DNA from 4 places in the Bradyrhizobium sp. USDA 4486 genome. Region 2 is predicted to be linked to each of the others. Evidence: predicted binding sites of a transcription regulator. Region 2 holds the regulator's gene; each other region holds the start of a gene.
The links. Region 2 encodes LexA, which represses DNA repair genes until DNA is damaged. Its sites were predicted from a motif close to TGTTCNNNNTGTGTTCNG; they were not measured.

Region 1 (3,007 bases), 2.1 Mb from region 2:
ACCGCGGGATATCCGATAACATTCTCGTTAACGGCAGGGACGATGACCCGGTTCGTCCGAAAAAGCCGTGTTCGCTGATCACTGTTCCGAGTCGTATATCTACCTGGCGGCAACGGAGCCGCCGAGACGGTTGCAAGCGTGGAATTCGAGCTGCCCGCCGCTCCCGTGGAACCGGCCGGTGGCTCGCATTTGATCGGTGCCGAACATGGATCGATTGAAGCTTTCGCTAAAGCGTGCGTTGCTTGTGGCGCCATTGGTGGTGTGGAGCGCAAACGCCGTTGGACGCGATGACGGCCGTTACGCCGACTCGCCCCTCAAGCCGTGGTTCGATAGCCTGCGCAGCCATCTTGGTCCGTGCTGTTCGGATGCGGATGGTTTTGCCGTTGCCGATCCCGACTGGGAGTCGCACAACGGGCATTATCGCGTGCGTCTCGACGGGCAATGGGTTGAGGTGCCCGACGAAGCCGTCATCACCGAGCCGAACCGGGCGGGCCGCACCATGGTGTGGCCGGTGAAGACCGCGTTCGGGATTTCGATCCGCTGCTTCATGCCGGGCAGCATGATCTGACACGGATCGGCGCGAGCGCGAACTGCTAACTGAAGCATGATCCGGAAAAGCGTGAAGCGGTTTTCCTTCGCGACAAACGCGGAACTCGTTTGCGCGGAGATCAGGCCCAGCAACAAGCTAAGGCGCCACGACGATTCATCCCAATCTGATCGCCCTTTAGGAGGATCTGCGCTTCGAGGATTTCTTGGACGATTTCTTGGACGACTTTTTGGACGTCTTTTTCTTGGACGTCTTGCGCTTCGATGCCTTCTTCGGGACCTTCTTGCCTTTCTTGCGCGCCTTCGACAGTCCGATCGCGATCGCCTGCTTGCGGCTCTTCACGCGTCCGCCACGACCGCCACGTCCGCTCTTCGCGGTGCCCTTCTTGTAACGCCGCATTTCGCTTTCGACATCGCTGCCGGAGCTGCGCGAGTAGCGGCGTTTCTTTGCCTTGCGTGCCATGAATGTCCTCCCTTGGCTGGGAGAAAACCTTCGGACACAAGCATGGTTCCAGAAGCGTGCGGAACGTTCCGCCTGGGATGCAGCGTTAGAACGAATTCGCCAGCTCGATCTCCGCCTCCAGCGCGCGGATGCGGCGCGCAGCTTCCGCGAACGACAGATCCCGATCGTATTGTGCCGGCTGGTAGGCCTCCTCGCTGAGCCGCTTCAGCCTCAGCCCCTGCGCGCGGGTCATCTGCTCCATAAGAATAGCCTTGGCGTCGTATTTACCTTGAACCTGCATGTCGCTGCTCCGTCCTGAAATTGCGGCTTGACTATATGTTCTTATTTTGTTCTAACAAGCCATGGACAACAGAATTAATGAAATTCGACGTAAAATCAGCGCCTTGAGGCTGGAGATGGCCGACATCGAGGCGTCCGTGCGCGACCTCGTCAATCGCGATCGCGACTGCACGGAAAAGGTCCTGGCGCAGATGGATCTGCGCGGGAAGATCAATCTGCTGATCGGCGAATGGAGGGCGGCCGGCGGTGGCGACGTCCTGCCTGACGTCCGCGACCGTGCGCCTTCGCCCGGTGAAGACAGCCGCCAGTCCGGTGCGCGCAATCGCGCGCCGCTGAGCGTTTCGGGAGGCGAGCGGTGGACGAAGACCCGGACACGTACCGGATTCTAACACTGCGCGCCGAAATCCTCGAACTCGGCTCCGCGATCCGGCAATTGCAGCGCGAGGGTCTCGATGACGCTGCAGCCCAGCTCTTGATTGCCCGCAAGCGCGCGCAACTCGAGCAGCTCGTGAAAGCCAACGCCGTGGGGCGCGTTTAACATCCCTGACATCCGACGCAGCTAAAGCGAGCGCGCTACGCGACACGCTGGAGCTCGCCGATGCTCGATGCCGAAATCGCCGCCTTGATACAGGCCGTGCTGGACGACGCCTGCGCCGGGCTTCGTCTCTCCGAACTGGCGACGCGCGAGCGTGTCGCCACGCGATTGCGTGAGGCCGCGCAAACAGATCGCCGCTCGATCGAGGATCTGAAACAGGCGGCGCGAGATGCTCTGGTCCGCGCACCGACGATGTGGCGCTAGCCCGGTGCGGCGATGATCGGACCGCCATCATGCCGCTGCGGCAAGCCGCACATCCCCGTGAGATGCCGCAAATTGGCCGGAACGGACGCCGGCTCGACCGATTGACCGAGCTCCTCTCATAGCGATGGAGCGTTCCATGGATATCAAGGGCAAGACGGTTGCCATCCTCGCTACACACGGTTTCGAGCAGTCGGAACTGGAAGTGCCGCGCGATCGCCTGAAGCAGGCCGGCGCGACGGTTCACGTCATCTCGCTCGCGGCGGGCGAGATCAAGGGCTGGGACAAGAAGGATTGGGGACGTCCAGTAAAGGTCGACAAGACGCTCGACCAGGTTTCCAGCAACGATTACGACGCGATCGTGCTGCCTGGTGGCCAGATCAATCCGGACCTCTTGCGCGTCGAGCCGAAGGCGCTGTCCTTCATCAAGGAGATCTTCAATGCCAAGAAGATCGTCGCCGCCGTCTGCCATGCGCCCTGGCTCCTGATCGAGACCGGCATCGCCAAGGGTCGCAAGATGACGTCATACAAGTCGATCAAGACCGACGTCATCAACGCCGGCGCGACATGGGAAGACTCACAAGTCGTCGTCGACCAGGGCGTCATCACCTCGCGCAACCCCGGCGACCTCGACGCCTTCACAGCGCCAAGATCATCGAAGAGGTGAAGGAAGGCCGTCACATCCAGCGTAGCGCTGCGTGACCTTTGCTGCTGCACCGTTTCGACGAAAAGCCCCGCGTTGCCGCGGGGCTCTGTTTGAGATGCGGCCGAAGCTACGTGAGCTTACTTGCTCATGCCACCCTTCGTCATCGTGCCGCCCTGATCGGAGCCCGGGCCAGAACCGCCCTGGCCGGAAGCGTCGGGGCCCCTGGAGGGCTTGGTGTTGGCGCCGGTGGTCTGCGACGATGACATCGAGGATCCAT
Region 2 (3,007 bases):
TGGTCCAGCAGGCACTGACGGCCGAGGGGATCGCGATCACATTCTGGAAGATCGCGATGCGGCCCGGCAAGCCGATGATGCATGGACGCCTGGCGGCAATGCGCGTGATCGGGCTGCCCGGCAATCCCGTGTCATCCTATGTGTGTGCCTTCCTGTTCATGGTGCCGCTGATTCGCGCGCTGTCGGGCCGTTCCGTGATTCACCATCGCCGCGAACGGGCGGTGCTCGGCCGCGACGTCGGCGCCAACGACCAGCGTGAGGATTATCTGCGCGCACGGCTGGAGACGCGCGACGACGGCACGCTGATCGCCGTTCCCGTCAATCACCAGGATTCCTCACTGCTTGCGAATCTCGCTGCGGCACAGGCACTTCTGGTGCGCGCGCCGTTCGCGCCGAAGGCCGAAGCGGGCACGCCTTGCGAGGTGCTGCGCCTGCCGGTCTGAACGCGCCGGCTACACGCGTGGCGCGAACTTTGTCGCGTTCACGGTAAATTAAGCAGTTGCGGAACATGTATCGAACATATAGTGTCCGTTCATGATTTGTTTCGAGCATGTAGCGGCTTATCGCTGAATTCAGCGTCTCGGAATCGAACGACATCAACCGGGGGATTTTGGTCGAGATGTTAACGCGCAAACAATACGAGCTCCTGCGGTTCATCAGCGAGCGATTGAAGGAAAGCGGCGTGCCGCCCTCCTTCGACGAGATGAAGGACGCGCTCGATCTGCGCTCGAAGTCGGGCATCCATCGCCTGATCACCGCACTCGAGGAGCGCGGCTTCATCCGCCGCCTGCCCAATCGCGCCCGCGCCATCGAAGTCATCAAGCTGCCCGAGCTGCAGGCCGCGGCCGGCAACCGCCGCGGCTTCACGCCGAGCGTCATCGAAGGCAATCTCGGCAAGGTGAGGACGACGTCCAGCCCGCCCGCCGACGAGGGCGAGCGCCCCGTCGCCGTGCCGGTGATGGGCCGCATTGCGGCCGGCACGCCGATCGAGGCGTTGCAGACTCGCAGCCATACGATCAGCGTCCCGCCCGACATGCTCGGCTCGGGCGAGCATTACGCGCTCGAGGTGCGCGGCGATTCCATGGTGGAAGCCGGCATCCTCGACGGCGACATGGCGCTGATCCAGCGCAACGAGACCGCCGACACCGGCGACATCGTGGTGGCGCTGATCGACGACGAGGAAGCGACCTTGAAGCGCTTCCGCCGTCGTGGCGCCTCGATCGCGCTCGAGCCCGCCAATGCGGCCTATGAGGTGCGCATCCTGCCGCCGAACCGGGTCAAGATTCAGGGCAAGCTGATCGGGCTTTATCGGAAGTACTGATACCGCAAGTCCTGAGCGCGCTGTCCGCGCGCTCCGGTCGGCATCGCCATCAGAGATCGGAGCGGATGATTGTCCGCTCCCGCTGGATAGTCTTTCTGGTTTCGCTCAGATTATCCGGCCCCTGCTCCGACGCTACATCCTCGGCACGCCGCACCAAGCAGACCGCTTCGGGATGGCTTTTGAAGGTTCGAGGAGACGTCATGCGCAAGATCATCCTGAGCACGGTGGCCGCAGCGCTGATTGCGGGATCAACGTCGCAAGCCGTTGCTGCACCATCGCATCGCCATGTCCGCAAGGACACCGCCAAGGAAACGGTAGCGAGCGAGCAAGTCCGAAACGCGCGCAATGCGCTCACGCAGCCATCACAATCGGTCTGGCCATATTCCGGCTGGTCGGCGCCCGCCGGCCGCTGACACGCGCCCACCGAATGCGCGAAAGCAGGGTTTGTTCCTAGCGCCTTCGGGAAAGATAATGTGATCGCATGCTGCGGTGGCGAGCCGCAGATTTGCCTATAACCGCGCAGACGCTATGATGCTTCCACTCTGATAGAGGCCTGCGCCTCGTAAGACAGAGGCGCGGGTTGCTATCTCCGCATGAGGAGCACCCACGATGTGTGACTACAGCCTGCATGCCGTCGCATCGCGCCCTGCCGAAGTCGGCGAGACGATCGTGACGACAACTTTCCGCGGCACCTCGACGCGCGGCTTTGCCTCCGCGGCCGATCCAACAGTCGCGGTCTGCCTGCTGCCGGGAACGGAGCTCGCCTTCGCCGACAACGTCCGCTACGACAATCGCTGGATCTGGACGCGCACCGTCAACTCGCGCGTCGGCAAGTTCGGCAAGATCGATCCGCACATTCCCGATCGCCATCATGATGCGATCGAGTTCCCCGACGGCAAATACGTGCTGGTGACGCAACTCGTCGAAGGCCAGCAAGCAACTGTGCTGCAACTGCCCGTGACGCAGCCGCTTGGCGAGCGCGAGCACAAGCCGCAGGTCAGTGCCGAGAACCGGCCGGCAACTCCGCGTCTGCCGATCGGCTGACGCAGATATCCCGGGCCGACAGCCCGGGCCAGGAAGAGAGATCGCCATCGCCGGCCGTGGCCGGCGACGTGGTGTGGCTTGCGTCTCTCGACATCCGGGCGGACGAGGTCAGCCCACCGCCTTCCCGCCGCACGAAGTTTGCGCTGTCCTGCCTGAATTTTGACCGTCCGCTCCGCAAGTAAATGCCCGATGCTGTCTCGGCTGGTGTCTTGGCTGGCGTCTTGGCACGAGGCGGCGGGCACGTTCGATGAAGACCTTCATTCGCGTCGTTGAGCTCTGGGTACCGGACCGGACGCGCATGCGGCTGGAATTCGGCGGCGGCCTCTATGACGAGGGGCTGTCCGCGTTCAAGGCTGTGAGCGAGGATCTGAATTTCGGATATGACGAGGGACTTCCCGGCAAGGCCTGGGCGAGCGGCCACCCGGTGATTCTCACCAAATTCGCCAACTCCGATTTCAAGCGAACTGATGAGGCGCTGGCGGCGGGACTCACCTGTGGGGTCGCGGTGCCGGTATTTTCAGGCGAATTCCTGCAAGCCGTGATGGTGCTGTTCTGCGGCGACGACGAGGCGCATGTCGGCGCGATCGAGCTCTGGCACAATGATCCTGACGTCTCACACGAGATGGGACTCGTCGATGGCTA
Region 3 (3,007 bases), 5.0 Mb from region 2:
GCCCCGGCCATCGGCCCGACCATCGGCGGCTACCTCACCGAGAATTACGGCTGGCAGACCATCTTCTTCGTCAACGTGCTGCCCACCGCGGTCATGGTGACGACGCATTTCTTCACGCTGGAACGCCAGCCGCTGAACCTTGGCCTGCTGCGTGAAGGCGACTGGTTCGGCATCGCCACCATGGCGGTGGGCCTCGCCTCGCTCCAGGCCGTGCTGGAGGAAGGCAACAAGGACGATTGGTTCGGCTCGCCCTTCATCGTGCGGCTCGCAATCATCTCCGCGGTCAGTTTGTCGCTGTTCGTCTACAACGAGCTGGTGGTCGAGAAGCCCCTGCTGCGCCTGCGCCTCCTGACGCAGTGGAATTTCGGCGTCGGCACCATCGCCGCAGTGTTCCTCGGTTTTGCGCTGTTCGGCTCGGTCTATCTGCTGCCGGCCTATCTCGGCCAGGTGCAGGGCTACAATGCCGAGCAGATCGGCAACGTGCTGGCCTGGACCGGCCTGCCGCAGCTCTTGCTGATTCCGCTGGTGCCGAAGCTGATGCAGCGGTTCGATGCCCGCTATATCGCGACCATCGGCCTGCTGCTGTTCGCCGCGAGCTCCTTCATGAACATCATGATGTCGCTCGATTACTCAGGCGACCAGTTCTTCGTCCCCAACGTCGTGCGCGCCGTGGGTCAGGCACTGACGCTCGCGCCGCTGTCTGCGCTCAGCCTCGGCAGCGTCGCGCCGCAGGACGCGCCGGCGGCCTCCGGCATCTCCAACATGATGCGCAATCTGGGCGGCGCCATCGGCACCGCGGTGCTGGCGACGATCGTCACCAAGCGCGAGCAGTTCCACTCCAACATCATCGGCCATTCCGTCACGCTCGGCCGCGAGGAAGTCCGCGGGCGCATCGCGCAGATGACCAATTACTTCATCGCGCACGGCGTGCCCGACCCCAATGCCGCGCGCGAGCAGGCCATCATCGCGCTCGGCAAGACGGTCAGGCGCCAGGCGCTGGTGATGGGCTATTCCGACACTTTTGCGGTGATCGGCGTGGTGCTGGTGCTCGCCGCGATCGCGGTGCTGCTGACGCGGCGGGTAAAGGCGGCGGGTGGCGGGGGTGCGCACTAACAACTCGTCCATCCATTGCAATTTGTCCCGGCCGCCACGCTCGACGGTCGCCTTCTTTTGTGTTCCCTATATGTTCTAATCAATTGCAGGTTGTGAAAAAAGGAGCGTTTCGTGAGCGAGACCGAGGTCGAGATCGTGCCGGTTCAACTCGTGCTGCACGACGACGAAGACGTTCCGCGTGAGTTCATTGTCGACCTGTTGAACCGTGTCTTCGGCAAGTCGGACAGCGAGGCAGCTTCCGTCATGGCCAGCATCGAGAAGCACGCGACCGCTGTCTGTGGTCCTTACCCACCGTCCGTAGCGGACGCCCTACTGGAATCTGCCAGACGGCGCATCAGTATCGCCGGCCATTCTCTCGTGATCATGCGGGAAACGGCGAAGCCTTGCTGCGGCCTTTGCGGTCAACCTACAGCGCAATCGGAAGTGCAGTTGACGGACCGTACAGTATGGTTGTGCGCCGATTGCGTGCGCGCGGCAGCAACCGCATCCCAGGAACTCCCCGAAGAAGAGCTTAACTACGCGTTCAGTGTCCTGAATTCGTATTTTGCCGACGTCCCGCGCAGCCAGCTCGTAACCACGGTCCGCCAGTTTCCCGGCCACATGCGCGCAGATGTCCAATCCGCCATCGATCGACTATTCGCCGCGCCGGTTCGGTTATTCGGCCTCGCCGAGGATCGTCGCTACGAAACACTATCGATGTCGCGACTGATGCAGGACGATAATTTTGCAGTAACCATCGCACCACTTCAGTACAACGACGTTGATATCGGCGAACCGACACCGGCCAAGTGCCTCGACAACGGTCTCTGGCTTTGCACTGCGTCGGGCCTTCGCTACGCGATACTTCTGGCTATTCATCGGGAATACGGCCGTGAGACTGGCGTGCGAATCGAAATCATGGTGCCGGCCGGGGCCGCGGGAGCGGAACTTGTCCAACAGTGCTTTGCCGCATTGGAGGACGCAGTGCAGGCTGCGCGCACCTATCGCGGCAAGATCCTCTCTCTCGATGCCGATTCCGACTACCGCGGCCGCTCGCGCGGGATCACGGTGCACCGGCTTCCTTCCGTCAGTCGCGATGAAGTGATCCTGCCCGAACAGACGTTACGGCTACTTGATCGCAACGTCCTGAACTTCGTGGGTACGCGGGATGTTCTGCGCCGCCTCGGCCAATCGACCCGGAAGGGTATCTTGCTCTACGGCCCACCCGGCACGGGCAAGACTCACACCATCCGTTATCTCGCGACCCACCTGCCCGGACATACGACGCTGATCATCACGGCGGAGCAAATCGGCCTGCTCGGCGCCTACATGAATCTCGCTCGCCTCCTGCAACCGGCCATGGTTGTGATCGAAGACGTCGATCTGATTGCGCGGGCGCGTGAGAACATGAGCGGTTGCGAAGAACCGCTGCTCAATCGACTACTCAATGAGATGGATGGCTTGAAGCAGGACGCTGACATCCTGTTCGTGCTGACGACCAATCGGCCTCAGCAACTCGAAGGCGCTCTCGCAGGCCGCCCGGGACGTATCGACCAGGCGATCGAAGTGCCGCTTCCCGACGAGACCGGCCGCACCAAGCTGGTCCGGCTCTACGGCAAGGGACTGCCGCTCGCCGATGCAGTCGTCACTGAGGCGGCCCGACGCAGCGAAGGGACGAGTTGCGCATTCATCAAGGAATTGATGCGGCGGCTTGCGCAGGCGAGCCTCGCGCGCGATGGGGGCAAATCCGTCATCTCCGCCGATATCGACGAGGCGCTCGACGACATGCTGTTCTCCGGCGGTCGGCTCAATGCCCGGTTGCTGGGAGGTGCACAGGCGATGGCGGCGGGATAAACTGCCTGTCTCAGAACGATCCAAACGCGCTGCCCAAGGCGATCACGACGACCAATGCCAG
Region 4 (3,007 bases), 5.5 Mb from region 2:
GCCGGAGCAGGCCGCGCGCGATCAGCGGCGAGCCCGGATAAGCCTTGAGCTCGCCCTTCGGATTGAAGGCGCGGACGATGTCGAGATAGGGTTTCGTCAGCGCCGCAGTCTCGTTGGAAAGACGTGCCTGCATCAGCCGCGCGATGCCGGTCAGCCACTCGCCGCCGCGCCGCGCCTCGTCGCTTTCGAGATCGTAGAGCCCGGCGCCGGCATGGGTGTCGATGACGCGGAACGCGCCCGGCTTGTCCTGCAGGTACGTGATGATGCGCGCCAGCACGATGTGCTTGATGACATCGGCGAAGTTGCCGGCATGGAAAGCGTGGCGGTAGTTCATGGCGGACAGTTACGACATCGCGCGATGAAAGTAACTGCCGTCATTTCGGGCGGTGCGTTAGCACCGAGCTATGGTGCGCAATTGCGCACCTGAGAATCCCGAGATTCCGGGTCTGGTGCTAGCGCACCATCCCGGAATGACGACGAGAGAGTTGTGCCTCAACCGCCCCTGATCGGCGGCATCGTCACCTGGTCGCGGCGGCAGGCGCGGCGGTCGGTTTCCTCGCAGGAGCGGAATTGCAGATCCTTGCTGAGGCAAATGCGCACTTCGGACAGCCGCGTCCGGTTGCAGGTGACCGAAATGGCGGCATTGCTCAGGCCCGGATTGGCCTTGATGAAGGCCTCCTCGACCTCCGCCGGCGCCACGGTCTTGGCCTGCGACAAGTCGAGATACTCGGCCGGAATCTTGATCGCGGCGCGCGCCTTGCGGATCATCTCGAAATAGCTGCGGCCTTCGAGACCGGAGCAGGTGCCGTGCTTGTCCCATTCGTTGAAGATCAGGCCCGGCGCCGGCATCAGATCGAGCATTGAGGAGACGATGTTGCGGTTCAGCCGCGGCGCCGGCCGCTGGCAATATTCGGGGAAACCGCTCTCATATTGCGGCCATAGCCCGTGCACCACGAAGGCGTAGGGCCGGCCGCTGCACTGGATCTGGGAGCGGCCGCCGCGCTCCGCCGCCTCCTCGCAGAACGAGGGCGACCATGACAGCGACAGCACATAGAAATCGAATTCGCCGGGCGCGTTCTGCCGCTTGTCCTGCGCCTTGGCGCCGCCGGCCAGCGTGACCAGCCCGGCAGCCAGGGTCAGCGAGATCATCAGGCGGGAGAATGAATGCAATCTGGAATGAAACATGGCGATGCCCCTCAACTAGACTGTGCAGCCAGCCTAGCAGGCGAAAGGAACATTTCAAGAACAAAATTCAGCCGAGACACGTTCGGCGGCCTGATCGGGCCGAATCAGGCTTCTCGAATTACTGCCGGGCAGCGCGGCAGGCCGGATTGTAGGCCCAGTTGCGGTCGAGCCCGACCACGCACCATTCGACGCCGTTGCCGTAGCCGGCAAAGCCGCCGTCCTCGATGATCGAGAAATGCACCTTGCGCACCTTGCCGTCGTTGAGCAGGGCGTCGCCGGTGCAATAGCGGCGCGGAATGTTGTCGGACTGCCAGGGCCGGAACGCGACCTCGTGAACGGCGGCGAACCCCGTGATCTTCAACGGGGAATTCCAGAACGAGCTTTCCTTCTCCCAGAACTGGGTGGCAATCGTCGGCAGCGCCTTGTCGCAATCGGCGACGGCGCCGTCATAGCGCGGCCCGCTCAGCCAGAAGTTCAACTCGAGCGGATTGGCGGCCTTCGCCTCACCGAGCGACAGCGCTCCGAACATGAGGCCGAGCACGGTGGCAAAGCGGAGCGATTTCAGGGAGAGGGCGCGCATGGGCAATCCGGACAGCTAGTCTTGCGAAGTTCGGACGGTGCCGCGAAGGCCGGGCGGGGTCAAGTGCAGCGCGGCAACACTTGGCGAGGAGTTGACCATAAGGGCGTGGCCGGCAGGGCTTCGGTTCTTTTCACTTCCATCCCGGCGCCGTAAACTGGCGCCTCCAAACTGGAGTAACGGGAATGCGAATCATTGCGGCCGCGGGCCTTCTCGCCCTGGGTATTTTGGCGAGCCAATCGGCGCGCGCTGACATCCTTCCGGTCCCGCCGTTCAAGGGCAACGACACCGGCGGCATCATCGCCTATTCGATGGCGACCCAGGTCGATGCCCGTCAGGTCGCGGTCGATCACTGCGCGCGCTACGGCAAGGTCGTGAAATTCCTCGCGGTGCAGGCCTATGAGGGCGGCTATATCTCGTTCTCCTGCCGCTGGGTGCCCTATGGCGCCGCCGAACAGCCGATCCGCACGCTGTACTGAGGCGTCGTCGTAACGCTGCCTCTCTCAAGCCGGGAGCCTCGAACATGACGCGCAAACTCGCTTTGCTCGGCTCAAGCCTTTGCCTCGTCTTGTCGGCGGGCGCAGCCGGCGCCGACGACCTGCCGGTGCGCAAGGCCGGTCTCTGGGAAATGAAGATGGTCAGGAGCGGCTCGGCGATGCCCGAAATGACCATGCAGCACTGCACTGACGAGACCGTCGACAAGGAGATGAGCAACAACGTCTCCCCGATGGCCAAGCAGATCTGCTCCAAGCAGGACATCAAGAAGACCGCGACCGGCTATGTCAGCGATTCCGAGTGCAGCGTCGCCGGCATCAGCACGACCTCGCATGCCGAGATTACGGGCGATTTCAATTCTGCCTACACGGTGAAGACCTCCTCGCACGCGCAAGGCGGCGCTGCCGGTGCCGCGGGCCGCGATACCTCCATGACGCTCGAAGCGAAGTGGCTAGGCGCCTGCAAGCCGGACCAGAAGCCGGGCGACATCGTGATGCCCGGCGGCTTCAAGATGAACGTGCGCGACGTGGACAAGCTGAAAGCGTTGCTGCCGAAGTAAGCGGCAAATGCCGGTGTGCTCCCTCGCCCCGTTCTTACGGGGCCGCGACGAGCTTCGCTCGCGCTGGAAGGTCGGGGTGAGGGGCTCTCTCCGCGAATGAGATTGTCCTGAGACCTGTACCCCCTCATTCGATCGGCGATCGAATTCGACCTCTCTCCGCAAGCGGGCGAGGTAAGAAACTACACCGGAAT

Region 1: the regulator LexA is predicted to act here: its motif matches at 1,326-1,343, upstream of ACVWY3_RS20020 (DUF3072 domain-containing protein).
Region 3: the regulator LexA is predicted to act here: its motif matches at 1,174-1,191, upstream of ACVWY3_RS32945 (ATP-dependent Clp protease adaptor ClpS).
Region 4: the regulator LexA is predicted to act here: its motif matches at 1,231-1,248, upstream of ACVWY3_RS35370 (ribonuclease T2 family protein).

What each region holds. Positions count from the first base shown of each region.
Region 1 is NZ_JBSRZV010000001.1:4,101,336-4,104,342, reverse strand. It holds gene ACVWY3_RS20030 (hypothetical protein) at 206-568, shown strand; gene ACVWY3_RS20025 (DUF6496 domain-containing protein) at 725-1,009, opposite strand; gene ACVWY3_RS20020 (DUF3072 domain-containing protein) at 1,095-1,289, opposite strand; partial or broken gene ACVWY3_RS20015 (hypothetical protein) at 1,405-1,624, shown strand; gene ACVWY3_RS20010 (hypothetical protein) at 1,644-1,826, shown strand; gene ACVWY3_RS20005 (hypothetical protein) at 1,887-2,087, shown strand; partial or broken gene ACVWY3_RS20000 (type 1 glutamine amidotransferase domain-containing protein) at 2,224-2,786, shown strand; gene ACVWY3_RS19995 (hypothetical protein) at 2,868-3,007, opposite strand, start outside.
Region 2 is NZ_JBSRZV010000001.1:2,002,839-2,005,845, reverse strand. It holds gene ACVWY3_RS09830 (molybdopterin molybdotransferase MoeA) at 1-443, shown strand, start outside; gene lexA (transcriptional repressor LexA) at 620-1,321, shown strand; gene ACVWY3_RS09820 (hypothetical protein) at 1,522-1,734, shown strand; gene ACVWY3_RS09815 (hypothetical protein) at 1,931-2,365, shown strand; gene ACVWY3_RS09810 (GAF domain-containing protein) at 2,613-3,007, shown strand, end outside.
Region 3 is NZ_JBSRZV010000001.1:6,985,321-6,988,327, reverse strand. It holds gene ACVWY3_RS32950 (MDR family MFS transporter) at 1-1,113, shown strand, start outside; gene ACVWY3_RS32945 (ATP-dependent Clp protease adaptor ClpS) at 1,225-2,946, shown strand; gene ACVWY3_RS32940 (GntP family permease) at 2,957-3,007, opposite strand, start outside.
Region 4 is NZ_JBSRZV010000001.1:7,487,245-7,490,251, forward strand. It holds gene ACVWY3_RS35365 (23S rRNA (adenine(2030)-N(6))-methyltransferase RlmJ) at 1-334, opposite strand, end outside; gene ACVWY3_RS35370 (ribonuclease T2 family protein) at 493-1,185, opposite strand; gene ACVWY3_RS35375 (hypothetical protein) at 1,304-1,765, opposite strand; gene ACVWY3_RS35380 (hypothetical protein) at 1,948-2,241, shown strand; gene ACVWY3_RS35385 (DUF3617 domain-containing protein) at 2,286-2,816, shown strand; gene ACVWY3_RS35390 (ATP-binding protein) at 2,996-3,007, opposite strand, start outside.